2 regions of the Pseudomonas sp. GW821-FHT05D12 genome follow, and region 1 is predicted to be linked to the other one. Evidence: predicted binding sites of a transcription regulator. Region 1 holds the regulator's gene; the other holds the start of a gene.

Evidence for each region. Region 1 encodes FliA, which starts transcription of late flagellar genes. Its sites were predicted from a motif close to CTAAAGTTTNNNNNNNNNNNGCCGNTAA; they were not measured.
Region 2: a site for FliA is predicted at 2,306-2,333, ahead of AC07SI_RS11810 (methyl-accepting chemotaxis protein). Genes of this name have one in related genera too.

What each region holds. Positions count from the first base shown of each region.
Region 1 is NZ_JBWKSN010000009.1:89,843-100,363, forward strand. Features, by position in the region: gene motD (flagellar motor protein MotD) at 1-785, opposite strand, end outside; gene AC07SI_RS18030 (flagellar motor protein) at 849-1,589, opposite strand; gene AC07SI_RS18035 (protein-glutamate methylesterase/protein-glutamine glutaminase) at 1,589-2,719, opposite strand; gene AC07SI_RS18040 (chemotaxis protein CheA) at 2,767-4,980, opposite strand; gene AC07SI_RS18045 (protein phosphatase CheZ) at 4,992-5,780, opposite strand; gene AC07SI_RS18050 (chemotaxis response regulator CheY) at 5,799-6,173, opposite strand; gene fliA (RNA polymerase sigma factor FliA) at 6,344-7,084, opposite strand; gene fleN (flagellar synthesis regulator FleN) at 7,081-7,914, opposite strand; gene flhF (flagellar biosynthesis GTPase FlhF) at 8,021-9,337, opposite strand; gene flhA (flagellar biosynthesis protein FlhA) at 9,350-10,521, opposite strand, start outside.
Region 2 is NZ_JBWKSN010000005.1:327,002-334,201, reverse strand. Features, by position in the region: gene AC07SI_RS11815 (YifB family Mg chelatase-like AAA ATPase) at 1-178, shown strand, start outside; gene AC07SI_RS11810 (methyl-accepting chemotaxis protein) at 230-2,206, opposite strand; gene AC07SI_RS11805 (LysR substrate-binding domain-containing protein) at 2,385-3,305, opposite strand; gene AC07SI_RS11800 (NorM family multidrug efflux MATE transporter) at 3,458-4,861, shown strand; gene AC07SI_RS11795 (putative bifunctional diguanylate cyclase/phosphodiesterase) at 4,929-6,593, opposite strand; gene rep (DNA helicase Rep) at 6,861-7,200, shown strand, end outside.

The sequences.
Region 1 (10,521 bases):
GTTGCATTGGCGGTGCCGGTACCGGTCAGGCTACGGCGCACATCCAGGTTGCGCGAGACCACCAGTACCACCCGGCGGTTGCGCGCGCGGCCTTCCACCGTGGCGTTGTTGGCCACCGGCTGGAACTCGCCATAACCCACCGAGGCCAGGCGCCCGGGGTTCACGCCCTGCATCGCGAGCATGCGCACGATGCTCGCGGCCCGCGCCGACGACAGCTCCCAGTTGGTCGGGTACTGCGCGGTGCTGATCGGGAAATTGTCGGTAAAGCCTTCCACGTGGATCGGGTTTTCGAACGGCCTGAGGATCGCCGCCACCTTGTCGATGATGGTGAACGCCTGGTCGCTGGGCATTGCATCGGCGCTGGCGAACAACAGGCTGGAGTTGAGTTCGATCTCCACCCACAACTCATTGCCGCGCACGGTCATCTGGTTGGAACTGATCAGGTCGCCGAACGCGGCGCTGATGTCGTCGGCGATGCTTTTCAGCGGGTCGCTGGTGCCGCCCACGCCGGCGGCGGTTTCATCGCTGTCATTGACCAGCGGCTTGGCCGGGGTCACGGTCTTGGGCCGTTCCTCGCCAATGGGGATTGGCTTGAGGGCGCGGTCGGCGTCGTTGAACACCCCGATCAGCGCCTGGGAAATGACTTTGTACTTGCCTTCGTTGATCGACGAGATGGAGTACATCACCACGAAAAACGCGAACAGCAAGGTGATGAAGTCCGCGTAGGACACCAGCCAGCGTTCGTGGTTGACGTGTTCTTCAGGCTCGCGACGGCGACGGCTCACAGGCTGACACCTCTCTGTACGTAAATCATGTGGCCGCTCGCCACAAGTCGATAGCCATGTTCATCAATCCATGAAGCCCTGGAGCTTCAATTCGATCGACCGCGGGTTCTCACCCTCGGCAATCGACAGGATGCCTTCGAGCAACATCTCGCGGTAACGCGACTGGCGCATGGCGATGGACTTGAGCTTGCTGGCCACCGGCAGCAGCACCAGGTTGGCACTCGCGACACCGTAGATGGTGGCCACGAACGCCACGGCAATGCCGCTGCCCAATTGCGACGGGTCGGCCAGGTTGCCCATCACGTGGATCAGGCCCATCACCGCACCGATGATGCCGATGGTCGGCGCGTAGCCGCCCATGCTTTCAAAGACTTTGGCAGCGTTGATGTCGCGGCTTTCCTGGGTGTAGAAATCCACTTCCAGGATGCTGCGGATCGCTTCCGGCTCGGCGCCGTCCACCAGCAGTTGCAGGCCTTTGCGCGCGTAGCTGTCGGGCTCGGCATCGGCCACGCCTTCCAGGCCTAGCAGGCCTTCCTTGCGGGCGGTGAGGCTCCAGTTGACCACGCGGTCGATGCCGCCGGGCAGGTCCACGCGTGGCGGGAAAATAATCCACACCAGGATCTGCATGGCGCGCTTGAACGAACTCAAGGGCGACTGCAACAGGGCCGCGCCGACCGTGCCGCCGATCACGATCAAGGCCGCCGGGCCGTTGGCCAGGGCGCCGAGGTGGCCGCCTTCGAGGTAGTTGCCGCCGATGATCGCGACAAACGCCATGATGATGCCGATCAGGCTCAATACATCCATCAGAGGCAGGCCTCCACCAGATGCTTGCCGATCTCGTCCAGGCTGTAGACGGCGTCGGCCAGGTCAGCCTTGACGATCGCCATGGGCATGCCATAGATCACGCAGCTGGCTTCGTCCTGGGCCCAGATCGCGCTGCCGCCCTGCTTGAGCAGGCGTGCGCCTTCACGGCCGTCGGCGCCCATGCCGGTGAGCACCACCGCCAGAACTTTGTCGCCGTAGGACTTGGCCGCCGAACCGAAGGTGATGTCCACGCACGGCTTGTAGTTGAGGCGCTCGTCGCCCGGCAGGATTTTGATCGCACCACGCCCGTCGACCATCATTTGCTTGCCACCCGGCGCCAGCAGCGCCAGGCCTGGACGCAGGATGTCGCCATCCTCGGCTTCCTTGACGCTGATGCGGCAGAGCTTGTCCAGGCGTTCGGCAAAGGCCTTGGTGAAGGCCGCCGGCATGTGCTGGATCAACACGATCGGCGCCGGGAAGTTGGCCGGCAATTGCGTCAACACGCGCTGCAAGGCCACCGGGCCGCCGGTGGAGGTACCGATGGCGACCAGCTTGTAGGCCTTGCGCTTGGGCGCGGGCGAATGGGCGCTGGGCGCCGGAGCGCGGACCGGGGCCACGGCAGGCCGAGCCACCGGGGCGGGCGCAGGCGCAGGTCGACCAAACGCAGGGGCCGGGGCCGGCGCCGCAACCGGTGCAGGTGCAGGTGCAGGCGTGCTGAACAGGCTGCGACGGTTACTGCGGGAAATGCTGTGGACTTTCTCGCACAGCAGTTGCTTGACCTTCTCGGGGTTGCGCGAGATGTCTTCGAAATTCTTCGGCAGGAAGTCCACCGCGCCGGCATCCAGCGCATCCAGGGTGACCCGGGCGCCTTCGTGGGTGAGCGAGGAGAACATCAACACCGGGGTCGGGCAGCGCTGCATGATGTGACGGACAGCCGTGATGCCATCCATCATCGGCATCTCGTAGTCCATGGTGATCACGTCGGGCTTCAACGCGATAGCCTGATCGATCGCCTCTTTGCCGTTGGTGGCCGTGCCGATCACTTGAATCGTTGGATCGGCGGAAAGAATTTCCGAGACGCGGCGGCGGAAGAAACCCGAATCGTCCACCACCAGGACCTTGACTACCATAAACACTCCGTTAGACGGGGCGGGCAAACCGCCCTGCCCCACCAGAATCAAATACGCCGAGCGGCGTAACGCTTGAGCATGCTCGGAACATCCAGAATCAGCGCGATCCGACCGTCACCGGTGATGGTCGCACCCGACATACCCGGGGTTCCCTGCAGCATTTTGCCCAAAGGCTTGATGACCACTTCTTCCTGGCCCACCAGTTGATCGACCACGAAGCCGATACGCTGGGTGCCCACGGAGAGAATCACCACATGGCCTTCGCGCTGCTCTTCATGCTTGGCCGATGCCACCAGCCAGCGCTTGAGGTAGAACAGTGGCAACGCCTTGTCGCGCACGATCACCACTTCCTGGCCGTCCACCACGTTGGTGCGCGACAGGTCGAGGTGGAAAATTTCGTTGACGTTGACCAGCGGGAAGGCGAAGGCCTGGTTGCCCAGCATCACCATCAGGGTCGGCATGATCGCCAGGGTCAACGGCACCTTGATGACGATCTTCGAGCCCTGGCCCTTGGTCGAGTAGATGTTGATCGAGCCGTTGAGCTGGCTGATCTTGGTCTTCACCACGTCCATGCCGACGCCACGGCCGGACACGTCGGAAATCTCGGTCTTGGTCGAGAAGCCCGGGGCGAAGATCAGGTTGTAGCACTCGGTGTCGGTCAGGCGGTCGGCGGCGTCCTTGTCCATCACGCCGCGCTTGACCGCGATATTGCGCAGGATGGTCGGGTCCATGCCCTTGCCGTCATCGGTGATCGACAGCAGGATGTGGTCACCCTCCTGCTCGGCCGCCAGGATCACTTTGCCGTTGCGCGACTTGCCCGAAGCTTCGCGCTCTTCCGGGGTTTCGACGCCGTGGTCGACGGCGTTGCGCACCAAGTGGACCAGCGGATCGGCCAGGGCCTCGACCAGGTTCTTGTCGAGGTCGGTCTCTTCGCCCACCAACTCCAGGTTGATCTCTTTCTTGAGCTGGCGTGCCAGGTCGCGAACCAGGCGCGGGAAGCGCCCGAAGACTTTCTTGATCGGCTGCATCCGCGTCTTCATCACGGCGGTCTGCAGATCGGCGGTGACCACGTCGAGGTTCGACACGGCCTTTTGCATGGCTTCATCGCCACTGCTCAGGCCCAGGCGCACCAGGCGGTTACGCACCAGCACCAGTTCGCCGACCATGTTCATGATGTCGTCCAGGCGCGCGGTATCGACCCGCACGGTGGTTTCGGCTTCACTGGCTGGCTTTTCGGCCACGGCAGCGGCCGGCGCGCGAGCAGCAGCCGGGGCGGCGGCAGGGGCCGGGGCCGGGGCCGGTTTGGCAGCAGCAGGTGCAGCGGCCTTGGCCGGGGCCGGTTTGGCCGCCACCGGGGTGGCGGTCGCGGCAGCAGCCGGAGCCACTTCGCTGAACTTGCCCTTGCCGTGCAATTCGTCGAGCAGGGATTCGAACTCGTGGTCGCTGATCAGACCGTCGCCCGCAGGTTCTGCCGCAGCGGCCGGCGCAGTGGCAGTCGCGGCGACTTCCGGCAAGGCGTCGGCCGCGAAGGTGCCTTTGCCATGCAGTTGGTCGAGCAGTGCTTCGAATTCGTCATCGGTGATGTCGGTGCTGGTCGACGCGGCAGGCGCATCCACAGCGGCGGCAGGGGCCACGGCGTCGGCCGCGAACTGGCCTTTGCCGTGCAACTGGTCGAGCAGGGATTCAAATTCTGCGTCGGTAATGTCTTCGCTGGTCGGCGCTTGTGGCGCGGCGGCTGCAGGCGCTTCAGCCTCGGCTTTCACCGCATTGAGGGAGTTGAGCAACTGCTCGAACTCGCTGTCCGTCACATCCGCTTCAGGCTCTGCCACAGGCGCAGGCTCAGCTTGCGCCACGGGCGCTGCCGAGGTGTCGGCCGGCTCTGCCAGGCGCGCCAGGGCGGCGAGCAGTTCCGGGGTGGCCGCAGTGATCGGGGCACGTTCGCGGACTTCGCTGAACATGCCGTTGACCGCATCCAGTGCTTCGAGAATCACGTCCATCAATTCCGAGTCAACGTGACGCTCACCCTTGCGCAGGATGTCGAACACGTTCTCGGCGATGTGGCAGCACTCCACCAGCTCATGGAGCTGGAGGAAGCCGGCGCCCCCTTTTACAGTGTGAAAACCGCGAAAAATTGCATTGAGCAGGTTCGCATCATCCGGACGGCTTTCCAGCTCGACCAGTTGTTCGGACAGTTGCTCTAAAATTTCGCCGGCCTCTACAAGGAAATCCTGAAGGATTTCTTCATCGGCGCCGAAGCTCATGTGGGTGCTCCTTAGAAGCCTAAACTGGATAACAGGTCATCTACGTCATCCTGACCTGACACAACGTCTTCACGTTTATCGGCATGAATCTGCGGACCTTCACCCTTGGCGAGATGTTTTTGTGGATCTTTTTCCGAGAGGATCGCTTCACGGTCATGTTCGATGCCGGCAAAACGGTCTACCTGGCCGGCCATGAGCACCAGTTTGAGCAGGTTGCTTTCCACTTCGGTGACCAACTGGGTCACACGCTTGATCACCTGGCCGGTGAGGTCCTGGTAATCCTGGGCCAGCAGAATGTCATTGAGGTTGCTGGAAACCGTGCGGTTTTCCTGCTCGCTGCGTGACAAGAATCCGTCGACCCGACGCGCCAGTTCACGAAACTCCTCAGCCCCCACCTCGCGGCGCATGAAGCGGCCCCAATCGTGGCTCAGGGCCTGGGCTTCGGTGGCCATGCCATTGACCAGGGGCGTGGCGTTTTCCACCAGGTCCATGGTGCGGTTGGCCGCCGCTTCAGTCAGCCTGACCACATAGGACAGGCGTTCGGTCGCGTCGGTGATTTGCGAAATTTCTTCGGCCTGGGGCATGTGCGGGTCAATCTGGAAATTGACAATCGCACTGTGCAGCTCGCGTGTGAGCTTGCCCACTTCCTGATACAGGCCGCGGTCACGGGTCTGGTTGAGCTCATGGATTAACTGCACCGCGTCGCCGAACTGGCCTTTTTCAAGGCTGTCGACCAACTGATGAGCATGCTTTTTCAGGGTCGACTCAAAGTCTCCCTGTGACGTTTCTTTATGCTCCATAGCTCCCCCGCGATGGCATTAGCCGTGGATGCGTTCGAAGATTTTTTCGATCTTCTCTTTCAAGGCCAATGCAGTGAATGGTTTGACCACGTAACCGTTGACCCCGGCTTGGGCGGCTTCGATGATCTGCTCACGCTTGGCTTCGGCGGTCACCATCAGCACGGGAAGGCTGCGCAGTTTTTCGTCGGCGCGCACATGGCGCAGCAAGTCGATACCGGTCATGCCCGGCATGTTCCAGTCCGTTACCAGAAAGTCGATGCTCCCGCTGTTGAGGATCGGAATCGCCGTAATGCCGTCATCCGCCTCGACCGTGTTAGTGAACCCAAGGTCACGCAACAGGTTTTTTATGATCCGCCGCATCGTTGAGAAGTCATCAACGATGAGGATTTTCATGTTCTTGTCCAATTCGACCTCCAAGCAGTCTTAAACGCGCCCAGCACCTGGACGCGCCATTTCAATCAACAGGCATTACACAAAAAGGACTGCCGGGGGCACCACGGGCCGATCCCGCGAGGGTCAATCACCCTCGCGGTGTGGTTTGCAGTGCTCCCCAACACTGCCTGTCAGCGCGCTCGCCACTCTCCCAAACGCCCCCGCAAGCGGGCTGCGCACTGGCTGTGCAACTGGCTGACCCGCGATTCGCTGACTCCCAGGACCTCACCGATTTCCTTGAGGTTCAGCTCTTCGTCGTAGTACAGCGCCAACACCAGTCGCTCACGCTCCGGCAAATTGGCAATCGCGTCCGCCAGCGCACCCTGGAAGCGTTCATCCTCCAGGTCGCGCGACGGCTCCAGATGAGCACTCGCGCCGTCCTCGTGCAGCCCTTCGTGTTCGCCGTCCTGCAACAGGTCGTCGAAACTGAACAGGCGGCTGCCCAAGGTATCGTTCAAAATCCCGTAGTAATCGTCGAGACTCAATTGGAGTTCGGCCGCAACTTCGTGATCTTTAGCGTCGCGACCGGTTTTTGCTTCAATTGCGCGAATTGCGTCACTGACCATGCGCGTATTGCGATGCACCGAACGCGGCGCCCAGTCACCTTTACGCACTTCATCGAGCATCGCGCCACGGATGCGGATACCCGCATAGGTCTCGAAACTCGCGCCCTTGCTCGCGTCGTATTTGGTCGACACTTCGAGCAGGCCGATCATGCCCGCCTGGATCAGGTCTTCGACCTGGACGCTGGCGGGCAGGCGTGCCAGCAAGTGATAAGCGATGCGCTTGACCAGCGGCGCATAGCGCTCGATCAATTCACCCTGGCTGTCACGTGCCGATTTCTTGTAAAGGTTGTAGCCGCTGGATGTCATAGCACCGGTCCTGCGCTCGTCTGATGCACCAATCGCTCGACGAAAAACTCCAGATGCCCCCGAGGGTTGGCAGGCAACGGCCAGGTATCGACCTTCTGGGCAATAGCCTTGAACGCCAAGGCGCATTTGGAACGAGGGAACGCTTCGTAGACTGCACGCTGCTTTTGCACAGCCTTGCGTACACACTCGTCGTAGGGAACTGCGCCGACGTATTGTAAGGCGACATCGAGGAAGCGATCCGTGACCTTGGTCAACTTGGCGAACAGATTGCGCCCTTCCTGTGGACTCTGGGCCATGTTGGCCAGCACGCGGAAGCGGTTCATGCCGTAGTCACGGTTAAGCAGTTTGATCAGGGCATAGGCGTCGGTGATCGAGGTGGGTTCATCGCAGACCACCAACAGGACTTCCTGCGCAGCGCGCACGAAGCTGACCACGGACTCGCCGATCCCGGCGGCGGTGTCGATCACCAGCACGTCGAGGTTGTCGCCGATATCGCTGAACGCCTGGATCAGGCCGGCATGCTGCGCCGGGCTCAGGTGCACCATGCTCTGGGTGCCGGAGGCGGCCGGCACGATGCGGATACCGCCAGGGCCCTGCAGCAGCACGTCGCGCAGCTCGCAGCGCCCTTCGATCACATCGGCAAGCGTGTGTTTGGGCGTCAGCCCCAGCAGAACGTCGACGTTCGCCAGCCCCAGGTCAGCATCCAGCAGCATGACGCGACGGCCAAGCTCTGCCAGGGCCAGGGACAAATTCACTGACACGTTAGTTTTCCCGACGCCACCTTTGCCGCCGGTCACCGCGATCACCTGTACGGGATGCATGCTGCCCATTTTATTTCTTTACCTTGTCTTGCTTAGACGCAGGCTACATGGCTTGGCCGCGTGAATCGCTTGCAGACCATCGATGTAGGTACATTTCACGGTGTTCATCCTGCCCTCAACCCACCCGCTTTGCCGGGCTGTGATAGAGGTCGGCGAACATATCGGCCATCGCTTCCTCGCTAGGCTCTTCTTGCATTTGCACGCTGACTGCACGGCTGACCAACTGATGACGGCGCGGCAGATGCAGATCATCCGGAATCCGCGGGCCGTCGGTCAGGTAGGCGACCGGCAACTCATGACTGATGGCCAGGCTCAACACCTCGCCCAGGCTCGCGGTTTCGTCGAGCTTGGTGAGGATGCAGCCGGCCAGGCCGCAGCGTTTGTAGCTATGGTACGCAGCGGTAAGAACCTGTTTCTGGCTGGTGGTTGCAAGCACCAGGTAATTTTTCGACTTGATGCCGCGCCCGGCCAGGCTTTCCAGCTGCATGCGCAACGCCGGGTCGCTGGCTTGCAGGCCGGCGGTATCGATCAACACCACGCGCTTGCGCAGCAGCGGGTCGAGGGCGTTGGCCAGGGATTGGCCCGGGTCGACATGGGTCACCGACACATTGAGGATCCGACCCAAGGTCTTGAGCTGCTCCTGGGCACCGATACGGTAGCTGTCCATGCTCACCAGCGCGATATTCTGCGCGCCGTACTTGAGCACGTAACGGGCGGCCAGCTTGGCCAGGGTGGTGGTCTTGCCCATGCCGGCAGGGCCGACCATGGCGATCACACCGCCCTCTTCCAGCGGCTCGATTTCCGGCGTGACGATCATCCGCGCCAAGTGGGCCAGCAACATGCGCCAGGCCTGGCGAGGCTCTTCGATTTCAGTGGTCAGGGCCAGCAGGTCGCGCGACAACGGGCCGGACAGGCCGATGCGTTGCAGGCGACGCCACAGGTTGGCCTGTTGCGGCTTGCTGCCTTGCAGCTGGTTCCAGGCGAGGGAGCCAAGCTGCACTTCCAGCAGCTCGCGCAGGCCATTGAGTTCAAAGCGCATCGAGTCGAACACGCGCTGGTCGACTGCGGCGGCCGGGGCCGGCGCTGCAGGACGCGGGGGTTCAACGAAGGTCGGCTCGACCAGCGGCTCGGCAGCGGTCAGCGGCAGGCCGGCGAACAACTGGCGGTTGGTGGTGGCGTCGCTGTCGCCACGCATGCTCAGTTCGGCCTGGGCCGAGACAATGCGCGAGGCCGTCTTGCGCAGCTCGTCTTCGAGTTCCATGTTCGGGACGCGCGGGGCCAGGGCCTGGGGAGTGTAATCCAGGGCAGCCGTCAGCTCGACACCGCCGGCAATACGACGGTTACCGATAATCGCGGCGTCGGCGCCCAGCTCATCACGAACCAGTTTCATGGCCTGACGCATATCGGCGGCGAAAAAACGCTTAACTTGCATAACCCACTACCCTCAGCCGTTGGGCCCTACTGTCGCGACGATAGTCACTTGCTTGTTGTCAGGAATTTCCTGATAAGCCAAAACGTGCAAATTCGGTACTGCCAGGCGCCCAAACCGCGACAACATCGCCCGGACGGGGCCGGCCACCAGCAGGATCACCGGTTGGCCCTGCATTTCCTGACGCTGCGCGGCGTCGATCAACGAACGCTGCAGCTTCTCAGCCATGCTTGGCTCCAGCAGAACGCCCTCTTCCTGGCCTTGTCCTGCCTTCTGAATACTATTGAGCAATATTTGTTCCAACCTTGGTTCCAAGGTGATCACAGGCAGCTCAGAGTCAAGCCCTACAATGCTTTGGACGATTGCGCGCGACAATCCGACGCGCACTGCAGCCACCAGGGCGGCAGTATCTTGACTCTTGGCGGCATTGTTGGCGATAGCCTCGGCAATGCTGCGGATATCGCGTACCGGCACCTGCTCGGCCAGCAGCGCCTGCAGGACCTTGAGCAGTTGCGACAGCGACAGCACGCCCGGCACCAGTTCCTCGGCGAGTTTTGGCGAGGCTTTGCCGAGCAAACCCATCAATTGCTGGACTTCTTCGTGGCCGATCAGCTCATGGGAGTGCTTGTACAGAATCTGGTTGAGGTGGGTGGCGACCACGGTACTGGCGTCCACCACGGTGTAGCCCAGGGACTGCGCCTGGCTGCGCTGGCTGATTTCGATCCACACCGCGTCCAGGCCAAAAGCCGGATCTTTGGCGGTAATGCCGTTGAGACTGCCGAATACCTGCCCCGGGTTGATCGCCAGTTCGCGATCCGGGTAGATCTCGGCTTCGGCCAGGATCACCCCCATCAGGGTCAGGCGGTAGGCGCTGGGGGCCAGGTCGAGGTTGTCGCGGATATGCACGGTGGGCATCAGGAAGCCCAGGTCCTGCGAGAGCTTCTTGCGCACCCCCTTGATCCGCGCGAGCAATTGGCCACCCTGGTTGCGGTCGACCAGCGGGATCAGGCGGTAGCCGACTTCCAGGCCGATCATGTCGATCGGGGTCACGTCGTCCCAGCCCAACTCCTTGGTTTCCTGGGCCCGGGCCGGCGACGGCAGCAGTTCCTGCTGGCGCGCGATTTCCTGCTGGGCCTGGACCTTGACCGCATTCTGCTTCTTCCAGAACAGGTAGGCACCGCCGGCCG
Region 2 (7,200 bases), on a different contig from region 1:
GGCAAAGGTCGACGAAAGCTGGCTGGAGACCGCTTGCGAGCGACTGACATTGTCGCTGCGCGCGGCCCACCGGCTGCTCAAGGTAGCGCGCACGCTGGCGGACCTGGAACAAGCAGACACTATCGCTCGCCATCACCTGCAAGAGGCGCTGCAATATCGTCCGGCAGCGATCACCTGAGCCTTTTGAGCATCAGCAGGGCCTGGGCAGGAAGTGTGCGCCAATCCAGTTTCAGCGAAACCGATCCACCTCATGCCGCAAGCTCGCTGCCAGCGTCTCCAGCTCCTTGGCCGTAATCGCCAGGTTCGACACCGCTTCACGCTGCTCGCTGTTGGCCAGCGCAATGCTCTGCAAGTTGCTGCTGAGCAAGGTCGCGGTGCTGCTCTGCTCCTGGGTGGCGGTGGTGATTGCGGCAAACTGCTGGCCGGCCGAGCGGCTCTGTTCGTCGATCCGTGCCAGGGCCGAGGCCACGTCGGCGTTGCGCGACAGGCCTTCCTGCATCAACACATTGCCGTGCTCCATGGTGCTGATGGCATTGCCGGTTTCCTGCTGGATGCTCTGGATCATCCCGGAAATCTCGTCAGTGGCCTGGCGGGTACGCGACGCCAGGTTGCGCACTTCATCGGCAACCACGGCAAACCCGCGGCCCTGTTCACCGGCCCGCGCGGCTTCGATGGCGGCGTTGAGCGCCAGCAGGTTGGTCTGTTCGGCGATCGAGGTGATCACACCGACGATCCCGCCGATTTCCTGGGAGCGCTGGCCAAGGGTGTTGATCACCGTGGCGGTGCTGTTCAGCGCAGTGGCGATGTGCTCAAGAGACGACGACGCCTCTTGCATCGAGGTACGGCCAATACGAGTCTGCTGCGCATTTTCCTGCGCCAGGCGCTCGGTATTGCCCATGTTGTCGGCGATGTTCAGCGAGGTGGCGCTGAATTCTTCCACCGCGCCGGCCATGCTGGTGATTTCGCCCGACTGTTGCTCCATGCCCTCATAGGCCCCGCCAGACAAACCGGACAAGGCCTGGGCACGGCTATTAACTTCTTCGGCTGCGCTGCGAATGTGCGAGACCATGGTCGAAAGCGCCTCGCCCATCTGGTTGAAGCTGCGTGCCAACTGGCCGATTTCGTCATGGCTGGACACGTTCAAGCGGGCACTCAAATCACCGGCGCCCAAGGCCTCGGCCTGACTCACCAGATCACTCAACGGCTGCAGTTTGCTGCGCAACAGCCACACCGCCGCGCCGACCGCGAACAGCATCGCCAGCACGCTGCCGATCACCAGGCGGATACCCACGGCCCAGGTGACTTCGCGGATCTCAGCCTTGGGCATGCTCGCGACCACCGACCACGGGCCGCCTTCGAAGGGCACCGAGACGCTGTAGAAGTCTTCGTTCTTGTCGCTCCAGAAACGGCCCTCGCCCGGCTTCTTCGCCAGGTCGAGCATCACCGGGATTGCCTGATCCAGTGCCTGCACGCCAGCGGGCGGCACCAGCCAGCGCTTCTGTTCGTCCAGCAACGCGAGGGAGCCGGTCTTGCCGATGCGGAAGCGCTTGAGGTTTTCGAATTGGGCATTCTGCGCGTCGGTGTAGTCGAAGCCGACAAACAGCACCGCGATCACCTTGCCGGCCGCGTCGCGCACCGGTGTGTACTGGGTCATGTAGGAACGTTCGAACAGCACCGCACGGCCCACATAACTCTGCCCGGCAAGCAGGCGTTGATATGCCGGGTGCTGATGGTCCAGCACTGTGCCGATGGCGCGACTGCCATCCTGCTTGGTCAAGGACGTGCTGACACGGATGAAGTCTTCGCCACTGCGCACAAACACCGTGGCCACGCCGCCGGAGGTGTCCTTGAATTCATCGACCTCATCGAAATCGTTGTTCAACACGTCATTGCCCAGGTACAGGCCTGGCGTCTGCATCCCGGCGACGGTAACCGGTTGATCCGCATGCACGCTCAACCCGGCGCCGAAGCGCTTTTCAAACAGCCCGCTCAAGCGCTGGGTACTTTCGCGCAAGGTGCTGTGGAAGGTGTTGAGTTGATCGGCGAGCAGGCGCGCCTCGCTGGCCAGGTGCTCTTCGCGGGTGTCGAGGTTGGCGGAGTCCAGTGAACGCAAGGCGAATACCGTACTACCGCTGATGACAACAGCCAGTATCACGGCTAATGCGAGGCCTAACTGTGAGGCAATCCGGGCGCGAGGTTGAGACATGACGGCTCCTGGCCGAGGCCAGGATCATCCTGATCTCATAGCGCTGCTCGGCAAATTATCTGATGGGAAGCGTTGGTGCACGATGGTTCCAACACACCTACTTCGGCGGACGCGGGAAATACTTGAGCGAATCACAGGGGTATCTCGCAAACGGTTGCGCACCCGTGCCTCGGGCCACTCAATCGAGGCGCTCGACCGGCGGTAAAACCATCGCCCGCACTTCGCCCTGTAGGAAGTCTGCCAGCCGCCGCAAACGCTCGCCGCCGGGGCGGGTCTTCGGCCACACCAGGTAATAATTTTCACCACTGGCCACGGCGGTCGGCCACGGCAGGCTCAACCGCCCTTGGGCCACGTCCTCAGCCACCATCAGCAAGTCGCCCATCGACACGCCGTAGCCTCGCGCGGCAGCGATCATGCCCAGCTCGAGGGTATCGAACACCTGCCCGCCCTTGAGCGATACCTGGGAGGACAACCCCATGCGCTCCAGCCAATTGCGCCAATCGCGCCGGTCCGGCGTGGGGTGCAGCAACTCGGCGGTGGCCAGCCGGGCGGCATCCCAGGGCCCATCCGCCAACAGGTTCGGGGCGCCGACGGGGATCAACAGTTCAGGAAACAGGTAGCTGGCCTCCCAGTCCGCCGGGAAATGCCCGTAGCTCAGCAGCACTGCGCAGTCGAAGGGCTCCTGGTTGAAGTCCACCTCGTCCACGCTCATCCAGGCGCTGGTCAATTGCACTTCGTTGCCCGGCTGCAACGCCCGAAAACGGCTGAGCCGCGCCAGCAGCCAACGCATGGTCAGGGTCGACGGCGCTTTCATGCGCAGGATGTCATCTTCGGCGTTCAGGGTATGGCAGGCGCGTTCCAGCGCGGCGAAGCCCTCGCGCACCCCAGGCAACAACAGGCGCGCGGCTTCGGTGAGCTGCAGGTTGCGGCCGCTGCGCTGGAACAGCCGGCAGGCGAAGTGCTCTTCGAGGGTGCGGATATGTCGGCTGACCGCACTTTGGGTGATCGACAGCTCCTCGGCCGCACGGGTGAAGGAGTTGTGTCGGGAAGCGGCCTCAAAGGCACGCAACGCGTAAAGCGGAGGAAGACGACGAGACATAGGGAAAGCTCCGACAGCGCAATGCCAAAACCCTACCAGAATCAAACAGGCATGAGTTTTAATCATGCAAGCGATCGCATTTATCCCTTTGTGCAATGCGCTGGGAGCGCCGAGAATCAACCCTCCCCCAACCCTCTGACTTTTTGAGCGTGATGATCATGCAGCATCCGGCACGTACCGAACTCTGGGCCATTCTGCGGCTGTCAGGGCCGTTGATTGCCTCACAGTTGGCGCACATGCTGATGGTGCTGACCGACACCCTGATGATGGCGCGCCTGAGCCCCGAGGCCCTGGCCGGTGGCGGCCTGGGTGCGGCGAGCTATTCATTCGTGTCGATTTTCTGCATCGGCGTGATTGCCGCCGTGGGCACCCTGGTCGCCATCCGCCACGGCGCGGGCGATATCGAAGGCGCCACACGCCTGACCCAGGCCGGGCTATGGCTCGCGTGGCTGATGGCCCTGGCGGCCGGTTTGCTGCTGTGGAACCTCAAGCCGGTTTTGCTGATGTTTGGCCAGACCGAAACCAACGTGCACGCCGCAGGGCAGTTCCTGACGATCCTGCCGTTCGCGTTGCCGGGCTTCTTGACCTTCATGGCCTTGCGCGGTTTCACCAGCGCGATTGGCAAGGCGAAGCCGGTGATGGTCATCAGCCTCGGCGGCGCGGTGGCCAACTACCTGCTCAACCACGCATTGATCGAAGGCATGTTCGGCCTGCCGAAACTGGGCCTGATGGGCATCGGCCTGGTCACGGCCCTCGTCGCCAATGGCATGGCGTTGGCGTTGATGGTCTACATCCACCGCAATCGCACGTATGCCGCCTACCCGCTGAGCACCGGCCTGCTGCGCCTCAACACCCAGTACCTGCGGGAATTGTGGCGCCTCGGCCTGCCGATTGGGGGCACCTATGCGGTGGAAGTCGGGCTGTTTGCCTTCGCCGCACTGTGCATGGGCACGATGGGCAGCACACAGCTGGCCGCGCACCAGGTCGCGTTGCAAATCGTCTCGGTGGCTTTCATGGTGCCGGCGGGGATGTCCTATGCGGTGACCATGCGTATCGGCCAACATTACGGCGCCGGGCAGTTGCTGCATGCACGCCTGGCCGGTCGCGTCGGCATCGGATTTGGCGCAGCGGTGATGTTGGGATTCGCCGCAGTGCTGTGGCTGTTTTCCGTTCCACTGATCGGACTGTTGATCGACCCCAACGACCCGGCGTTCCACGACGTGATCGTCCTGGCCGTCAGCCTGCTGGCCGTGGCCGCATGGTTTGAACTGTTCGACGGCGTGCAAACCATCGCCATGGGCTGCATTCGCGGGCTGAAAGACGCCAAGACCACCTTTCTGATCGGCGCGGGTTGCTATTGGTTGATCGGCGCTCCGTCGGCCTGGCTGATGGCCTTCACCCTGGGCTGGGGGCCGACCGGCGTGTGGTGGGGGCTGGCGCTGGGCCTGGCATGTGCGGCGCTCAGCCTGAGCTGGGCGTTTGAGGCGAAGATGAAGCGCATGATTCGGCAGGAGCCGCAGACCTACAGCTCCCTGCAGGCTGCCCAGGCGGACTGAAGGCTGCATGGATCAATGTAGGAGCAGGCAAGCCAGCTCCTACAGTTGGTGGGGTTCGAGACTCGATTCAGCCCAGCAAGGCCTGCTGGCCTTTGCCGAAGGTCAGGTACTCCACAAGCTCCGGCAACGGCAGCGGTTTGCTGATCAGGTAACCCTGGGCCTGGTCGCAGCCGAACAAGCGCAGCAGCGCCAGCTGCTCAGGGGTTTCCACGCCTTCAGCCACCACTTCCAGGTTGAGGTTGTGCGCCAGGTTGATCATCGCGTGTACCAGCTTGCGGTTCTCTTCGCGCTCTTCCATGCCGCCGACAAAGCTTTTGTCGATCTTCAGCAAGGCGATCGGCAGGCTGTTGAGGTGCACGAAGGATGAGAAACCGGTGCCGAAATCATCCAGGGAAAACCGCACGCCCAAGCGGCCGAGGGCGTCCATGGTCTGCTTGACCAGGTCACTGCGGCGCATCACGGCGGTTTCGGTGAGTTCGAATTCCAGCCACTGCGCTTCCACTCCCCGCTCACTGATCAGCCGGCTGAGGGTCGAGAGCAACTGACTGTCCTGGAACTGGCGAAATGACAGATTGACCGCCATGTGCAACGGCGGCAGGCCGCGTTCACGCAGGTCCTGCATGTCACGCAGGGCCCGGGAAATCACCCAGTACCCCAGCGGCACAATCAACCCGCTCTGCTCGGCGAGCGGTACGAACTCGCTGGGCGGCAACAGGCCGCGCTCGCCGTGGCGCCAGCGCACCAGGGCTTCGAGGCCGACGATATGGCCGTCGTCCAGGTCCAGGCGCGGCTGGTAGTGCAGCTCCAACTCGTCGCGGCGCAAGGCGCGACGCAGCTCGGTTTCCAGGTCGGCCAGGCTGCGCGCGTTGCGGTTGATGCGTTCGTTGAAGATATGAAAGGTGCAGCCCTGGGTGCTCTTGGCTTGTTGCATGGCGATATGCGCGTGCCACATCAGCGGGTCTGCACCGGCGCGCGCGCGGGCATGCGCGACGCCCAGGCTGCAGCCGATCAGCAGGCTTTCACCATCCACCCAGTAAGGCTCGGCCATCACTTCGGTGATGCGCTCGGCCATCCACTCGGCACGCTGGGGTGCGCGGCGGGTGTCGATCAGCAGGGCGAATTCATCGCTGCCGAGGCGCGCGAGCTGGTCGCCCGCCTCGAGCTGGCTCTTGAGCCGCGAGACCACTTGCAGGATCAGGCGGTCACCGGCCTGGTGGCCGAGGGCGTCGTTGGCATGGCGAAAGTTATCGAGGTCCAAGTGACCGAGGGCCAGGCCGCGACCTTCATTCTCGGCCAGCCGCGCAGCCAGCAGGGTCTGGAAGCCCTGGCGATTGGCGATACCGGTCAGCGGGTCCTGTTCGGCCAGGCGCTGCAGGGTATTTTCCAGCAGGCCGCGCTCGCGAACGTGGCGCAGGCAGCGGCGCAAGGTGTCAGCGTCCAATACCGCACGAACCAGCCAGTCACTGACGCCCAGGGGCGAAACCAGGGGCTCCTGCTCCAGCAACAACACGCACGGCAGGCTGCAACGGCCAGGGCCGGGTTGCAGGCTGGGCGTGGTCAATAGAACGGCGCTGTGATCGTCATCGAACAGACGACTCACGGACTCCCAGTTTGGTGCGCTGATCAGCACAGCCCCATCGCCCATCGGCGCCAGGCACTCGCGCAACAACGCTGCCCACGCTGGCTCATCGGCCAGTAGCAGCAAACGCAAGGGTTCGACAGGCGTAGACAAGCTAGCTCCCTAGACTCTGCAAAATTTCGTTGGCGGCGGGCATTATGACGTGCGGCCTGATAATCACCAATGATAGGGGTTATCAAATACGCCATCTGTAAAGGTTAGTGGCAGCTAATCACAAAAAGCCTCCGACATCCTGCGGCAAAGTATCAAAACCGGCAAATTTAGATCGAGTGGTACGTCACACTGTCGTTCTGACAGAGCAGAATCCTGCCAGCCTGTTAAAATGCCCGCCCTTTTGAACAACGACTCCCTGAATCCTGTATGTCCCGACTCAATCCCCGGCAGCAAGAAGCCGTGAACTACGTCGGCGGCCCTCTATTGGTGCTCGCCGGCGCAGGCTCCGGCAAGACCAGCGTGATCACCCGCAAGATCGCGCACCTGATCCAGCAGTGCGGCATCCGCGCCCAGTACATCGTCGCCATGACCTTTACCAACAAGGCGGCGCGGGAAATGAAAGAGCGTGTCGGCACCCTGCTCAAGGGTGGCGAAGGCCGTGGCCTCACCGTGTGTACCTTCCACAACCTGGGGCTGAACATCATCCGCAAGGAGCATGTGCGGCTGGGCTACAAGCCGGGCTTCTCGATCTTCGACGAGACCGACG